One region of the Kocuria sp. 2SI genome, then DNA from elsewhere that is predicted to be linked to it. Evidence: riboswitches for the same ligand, from Rfam matches in the RefSeq annotation. Region 1 holds a riboswitch; the other holds the start of a gene.

Region 1 (3,400 bases):
TCTCCAGCGCGCGCTTGAGGTTGGCGATGTCCCGGGCGACGGCCTCCTGGCCGACATAGCGGATCGGGCCCACGAACTCGGGGAACGGCGGCAGATTGCCGGTCGAGATCCCGCTGGAGGGGTCGGTGTAGGCGTCCTGGAAGCGCTGTCGGTCACGACGGTCGCCGAAGCTCGTGAGCCGCACCTGACCCGGCTCGGAGCGCACCGCCGTCTGGCTCCAGAGATCGACCGAGCCGGGGCCCAGCCCGTCGAGGCGGTCGAAGATGTAGTGCCACCAGGCGCCGTAGTCGGTGTCCTCGGACATGGCGTGGCCGTACTCGCCGTCGTTGACGACGTCGATCCCCAGGTTCTTCTGGCGCTGGACGACGTCGACGACAGACTCGGTGAGCAGCTGGTCGTAGTCCTGTCCGCCGGTGCGGGCGCGGTTAGCCTCGATCAGCTGATCGGTGCGCGGCAGGGAGCCGGCGTGGGTGGTGAGGATGCGATTCTCGGAGCGGTGCATGAAGAGATTCCTTTCTGCGTGAGATGGGTATGCGGCCACCCCGCCGAGTGGATACCCAGTTGCGCTGTTCAGGCAGGTAGCGCAACTGGGTATCCACTCGGCGGTGGGGAGGGGGGGTCAGAAGAGGCGGCTCGAGGCGATCTGCGCGCCCTCGGCCAGTGACTCGAGCTTGGCCATGGCGATCTGCGGGTGCAGACGGCCGCCCAGCCCGCAGTCGGTCGAGGCGATGACGCGCTCGCGGCCCACGACGGAGGCGAAGCGCTCGATGCGCTCGGCCACCAGCTCCGGGTGCTCGACCACGTTGGTGGAGTGCGAGACGACGCCCGGGATGATGACCTTGTCCTCGGGCAGCCCGGCATCCGCCCATTCGCGCCACTCATGGCCGTGACGGGCGGAGGCCGCCTCGAAGGAGTAGCCTCCGGCGTCGATCTGCAGCAGGGGCTCGATCAGGTGCTTGAGCTCCAGGTCGGTCGTGTGCGGGCCGTGCCAGGAGCCCCAGCACAGGTGGAATCGGATCTGCTCCTGCGGCAGCCCGCGCAGCGCGTGGTTCAGCGCCTCGATCCGCAGCTGGATGAAGGAGCGGTAATCCTCGAGCGAGGGCTCCGGGTTGATCTGGTCCCACGACTCGGCGATCGAGGGGTCGTCGATCTGCACGATCAGCCCGGCGTCGACGATCGCCTGGTACTCCTCGCGCATGGCGTCGGCGCAGGCGTAGACGAGCTCCTCCTCGGTGGCGTAGTACTCGTTGCTCACTCGGGCGCAGGAGCCGGGGGACAGAGCGGCGATGAAGCCCTGCTCGGCGCCGGAGCCCTCGAGCGCGGACTTGAGGTTCGCGATGTCCGCCTGCACGGCGTCGTGGCCGGTGTAGGTCAGCGGCCCGGTGATCTTGGGCTGGGCCACCCGCTTGCGGGCGGTGAGGATCCCGGAGGACTGATCGGCATAGGCCTCGGCGAAGCGCTGCCGGTCGCGGCGATCGGCGAACGACGTCAGCACGATGTTGCCCGGCGAGGAGCGCTTGGCGCCGGCGTTCGGGTCCCAGCGGTCCTCGTCGGAGGGGCTCAGCCCGCCCAGGCGGGAGAACGAGTAGTTCCACCAGGCGCCGTAGTCGACGGAGCTGGACATGGTGTGGCCGTACTCGCCGTCGTTGACGATGTCGATCCCGATCTCGGACTGCCGGGCGACGATGTCGCGGACGCCCTGCTGCATGGTGGCCACGAGCTCCTCCCACGAGATCGTGCCGGCCTGGTAGGCCTCGTTCGCGGCCAGCAGCTCGGGGGTGCGGGGCAGGGAGCCCACGTGGGTGGTCTGGATGCGGTCGGTGTTCAGCATGCGCGAAGGCACGTCCTTTCCATCGGTCCTGGCGGGAGCACCTCTGCGCTGGGGACGGATCCCCGCATGGTTGCTGCGACGTCTTCGAGCCAAGGTCTCTCGGTCGCTCGTGATGGTGACGTCGATCATCCTGCCATGCCGAGGACGTCGCACCCAACCCACGAAAGCCGTCGAGTGGATCCCCAGTTGCGCTGTTCGCCCGAACAGCGCAACTGGGGATCCACTCGGCGGGGTGGGGGAACGGAGGGTCAGCGGGGCATCGCTGCCGGGTCGTCGAACTCCTCCGGGGCGCGGAAGCGGGTCACGCCGCGGCGCTTGGCCAGCACAGCGCCGATGATCCACAGGAGAGCGAACAGGCCCGCCGTGAGCAGGATCTGCTGACGCACGCCGGGCACCGTCATGCCCAGGATCACGACGGCCACCATGCCCGCCAGCGCCACGTAGGACAGCACCGGGTAGCCCCAGGCCCTGAGCACGAGGTCGCGGCCCTCGCGCTCGGCGCGGCGGCGCAGCACCAGGTGGGAGACGATCGTCATGGACCAGATGACGATCAGGGTGGAGCCCACGATGTTGAGCAGGATGCCCAGGATCTCCTCGGCCCACAGGTAGTTCAGCCCGACCGTCACGAAGCCGAAGGCCACCGCGGCCACCGGCACGCCGCGGGGGTTGGTCCTGCTCAGCGCGGCCGGTGCCAGGCTGCGGTGGGACAGCGAGAAGATCATCCGCGAGGCGCCGTACAGGTTGACGTTCAGCGACGACAGCAGCGCGACGGTCACCACGACCGCCATGATGGAGGCGACGGCCGGAAGCCCCGCGGTGTTGAGCACGGCCACGAACGGGGAGGCCAACAGGTTCTCGTCGTTCCACGGCATGGCCAGGACCATGATGGCCACGGAGCCCATGTAGAAGATCAGGATGCGCCACACGATGGTGCGGATCGCCCGGCCCACGTTCTTCTCGGGGTCCTCGGTCTCGGCCGCCGCCACGGCCACGATCTCGATGCCGCCGAAGGCGAAGGCCACGATCAGCAGGCCGGCGGCCACGCCTCCGATGCCGTTGGGCATGAAGCCGCCGTGGGCGGTGAGATTGGCCAGGCCGGGCGCCTCGGCCGTGGGCAGCAGGCCGATCACGAACAGCCCGCCGATCACCAGGAAGACGACGACGGCGGCGACCTTGAGCAGCGAGAACCAGAACTCGAACTCGCCGAACTGCCCCACGCCGATGAGGTTGATGGCGGTGAAGATGATCATGAAGATCAGCGCGAGCAGCCACTGCGGGGCGATGGGCCAGGCGGAGACCAGGATCTGGGCGGCCGCGGTGGCCTCGGCGGCGATCACGATGATCAGCTGCACCCACCACAGCCAGCCGACGGCGAAGCCCGCGGCCGGGCTGACGGCTCGGCCCGCGTAGACGGAGAAGGCGCCGGAGGTGGGGTGATCGGCGACCATCTCGCCGAGCATGCGCATGATCAGGATGATCAGGAACCCGGCGACGACGTAGGACACGAGCACCGACGGCCCGGCGGCGGCGATGCCTGCCCCCGAGCCGACGAACAGGCCTGCGCCGATG
Region 2 (3,400 bases), on a different contig from region 1:
CGCCGCGGCGTCGGCCGATCAGCAGGCCCCATTCCGGGTGGTGGCCCTGGCGGCCGGCTCGTCGAACCTCGAGCTGCTCGCGGAGCAGGCCGTCGAGACCCGGGCCCCGCTCGTGGCGACGTCCGGCGATGTCCAGGACGCGGCGCTGCTCGAGCGCATGATCGCCTCGCGGGTCCTGGCGCTGGGGGAGGACTATTCCCCGCAGATCCTCGCGGGATCGGAGGCCGCCGTGCAGGCGGCGCGAGCGCCGGGGGCCGATCTCGTCCTCAACGGCATCACCGGCTCGATCGGGCTGGCCCCCACCCTTGCCGCCCTGGAGGCCGGCAAGCTGCTGGCCCTGGCCAACAAGGAGTCGCTGATCGCCGGCGGTGAGCTGGTGCGCCGAGCCGCGCAGGCCTCCCCGCACGACGACCCGCTGATCCCCGTGGACTCCGAGCACTCAGCCCTGGCCCAGGCGCTGCGCAGCGGCGCGTCGGCAGAGGTCGATCGGCTCGTGCTGACGGCCTCCGGTGGACCCTTCCGCGGGCGCTCGCGCGATTCCCTGCGGGACGTGCGCCCGCAGGACGCCCTGGCTCATCCCACCTGGGACATGGGGCTGATGGTGACCACGAACTCCTCGACCATGGTCAACAAGGCCCTCGAGGTCCTCGAGGCCCACCTGCTCTTCGACATCCCCTTGGAGCGCATCGACGTGGTGGTGCACCCGCAGTCCGTCGTGCACTCGATGGTGCAGTTCGTGGACGGCTCCACCATGGCTCAGGCCTCCCCGCCGGACATGCGCCTGCCGATCGCGCTGGGCCTCGGCTGGCCGCATCGGGTCCCGGGCGCCGCCTCGCCGTGCGACTGGACTCAGGCGGCGACCTGGAGCTTCGAGCCGCTGGATGAGGAGGCCTTCCCAGCGGTGCGTCTGCTCAAGGAGGCGGCGGCTTCAGGGCCCACCGGCCCTGCCGTGTTCAACGCCGCGAACGAGCAGGCGGTCCTGGCCTTCCACGCCGGGCGCCTGGGCTTCCTGGAGATCGTCGAGCTCGTGGCCGAAGTCGTGCGGGAGCATGAGCCCGTCGACGAGCTGAGCCTCGAATCGGTGCTGGCAGCCGAGGCCTGGGCTCGCTCCCGCGCTGATGAGCTGGTGAGGCAGAGGCGTCGATGAGCCGGCCTCCGGGACGCGGCCGACGTGCATCCGGTGCCTGAGCCAGAGCCCGTGCCAGGCCTCGTGGGGGGCTCGCCCGCACCGGACTCAGATGCTAGGATCTGCGCCGGATGACGAGATCCGGCGCGAAGCTCTGGCTGGCCGGACGGCAACCCTCTCACCGTGGTGGGGTGCCCCAGATGACCATTCGGCTCCGGTTCCGCACCGCGGCAAGCACGGATTTGGGTTCGTGCGCAGCATCGATGCGCACGCCTGACGTTCAGCGCCGCCGGTCACCCCGATGGGATCGGACAGCTCGCTGAACGAAAGGCAACCCCTCCCATGCGCGCACACCGTCTCTCCGCCCTGGCCGTGACCACAGTCCTCGGCCTGACCCTCGCCGGCTGCGGCGGCGGCGACTCCGATGAGGCCCCCTACGACGACGGGGTCATCAAGATCGGCGTCGTCGGCACCACCCCCGTGAACGAGGCCCTCGTGGAGAAGGCCGAGGAGGAGGGCATCACCGTCGAGCTGGTCGAGCTCTCCGAGTACAGCCAGGTCAACCCGGCGACCGTCTCCGGCGACGTCGACATGAACTGGTTCCAGCACATCGCGTACCTGGCGGACTACAACAACAGCTCCGGGGAGACCGTCACCCCGATCGCCTCGACCTCGATCTACCCGCTGGGCCTGTACTCCAACGAGTACGAGTCGCTCGAGGACATCCAGGACGGCGACGAGATCGCCATCCCCAACGACTCGATCAACCAGTCGCGCGCGCTGCTGCTGCTGCAGGCCAACGGCCTGGTCGAGTTCACCTCGGACACCACCGCCCCGACCGAGTCGGACATCGACACCGAGGCCTCGAAGGTCTCCGTCACCCCGGTCTCGGCCGAGCAGACCGTGCTGTCTCTGGACTCTGTGGCCGGCTCCGTCATCAACAACGACTTCCTGGCCCGCGGCGACATCGATCCCGATTCGGCCCTGGCCTCCGACGGCGCCGAGAACGAGAACGCCCGTCCGTACGTGAACCTGTTCGCCACCACCGAGGCCAACAAGGACGACGAGACCCTCCACAAGGTCGCCGATCTCTTCCACACCCCGGAGGTCGAGGAGGCCGAGAAGGAGGACACCAAGGGCACCGCGGTGACCATGGAACTCTCGCAGGAGGAGCTGGAGCAGGTCCTCTCCGATTACGAGGAGGACCTCCAGAAGTGACCCCGGCCGAGCAGTTCCACCCCGACAGCGAGCCGGTGGCCGACGCCGCTGACACGCAGCGGCGTCGGCCCGGGCCCGAGACCGAGGCGATCGTGCGCTTCGACGGCGTCACCAAGTCCTTCACCACGGGCAAGGGCAGGACCAAGCGGGACGTGACCGCAGTCGACGATGTCACCCTCGACATCCGCCGAGGCGAGATCTTCGGCGTGATCGGCTACTCGGGTGCCGGCAAGTCCACGCTCGTGCGCCTGATCAACGGCCTGGAGCCGGTGACCTCCGGCGTCGTCGAGGTCGACGGCCGCCGGGTCGACGGCCGCACCGAGAATCAGCTGGCCCCGATCCGTCGCGACATCGGCATGATCTTCCAGCAGTTCAACCTGTTCACGTCGCGCTCAGTGGCCGGCAACGTCGAGTACCCGCTGAAGCAGGCGGGCTGGTCGGCGGCCGATCGCAGGGCGCGCGTGAAGGAGCTGCTCGAGTTCGTCGGGCTCTCCGAGCGGGCGGGCAACTACCCCGAGCAGCTCTCGGGCGGGCAGAAGCAGCGCGTGGGCATCGCCCGGGCGCTGGCTGCCAACCCCAAGATCCTGCTGGCCGACGAGTCCACCTCCGCACTGGACCCGGAGACCACCCAGGAGGTGCTGGCGCTGCTGCGCCGGGCCAACCGGGAGTTCGGGATCACGGTCGTGCTGATCACCCACGAGATGGACGTGGTGCGCTCGATCGCCGATCGCGTCGCGGTCATGGACAGCGGACGCGTGGTCGAGATGGGCCCCACGGCCCAGATCTTCTCGGCCGGGCAGTCGCCCACGACCCGTCGCTTCGTCTCCACCGTCGTCCACGCCGAGCCGGACGCCGAGGAGCTCGCGCACCTGCGCGCGCGCCACCACGGCCGCCTGGTGGTCATGGAGATCCGCGAGGGCGTCGATGTCGGCACGGTGCTCAGCCGCGCCGCTGCTGAGCGCGGCGTGGGCTTCAGGATCGTGTTCGGCGGGGTGTCGGTGCTGCAGGAGCAGTCCTTCGGCTCCCTGACCGTCGAGCTGCTGGGCGAGCCGCAGG

The links. Region 1 has a riboswitch for S-adenosylmethionine ahead of FFS25_RS00450 (cobalamin-independent methionine synthase II family protein). Riboswitches for the same ligand answer to the same signal wherever they lie in the genome.
Region 2: linked by a shared signal. The riboswitch ahead of FFS25_RS05550 (MetQ/NlpA family ABC transporter substrate-binding protein) and the one ahead of FFS25_RS00450 (cobalamin-independent methionine synthase II family protein) in region 1 are both predicted to bind S-adenosylmethionine.

The regions. Positions count from the first base shown of each region.
Region 1 covers NZ_SCNB01000001.1:105,412-108,811, reverse strand. The annotation lists gene FFS25_RS00455 (cobalamin-independent methionine synthase II family protein) at 1-502, opposite strand, end outside; gene FFS25_RS00450 (cobalamin-independent methionine synthase II family protein) at 620-1,831, opposite strand; SAM riboswitch class I at 1,848-1,950, opposite strand; gene FFS25_RS00445 (amino acid permease) at 2,080-3,400, opposite strand, start outside.
Region 2 covers NZ_SCNB01000007.1:5,967-9,366, reverse strand. The annotation lists gene dxr (1-deoxy-D-xylulose-5-phosphate reductoisomerase) at 1-1,147, shown strand, start outside; SAM riboswitch class IV at 1,257-1,369, shown strand; gene FFS25_RS05550 (MetQ/NlpA family ABC transporter substrate-binding protein) at 1,469-2,344, shown strand; gene FFS25_RS05545 (methionine ABC transporter ATP-binding protein) at 2,380-3,400, shown strand, end outside.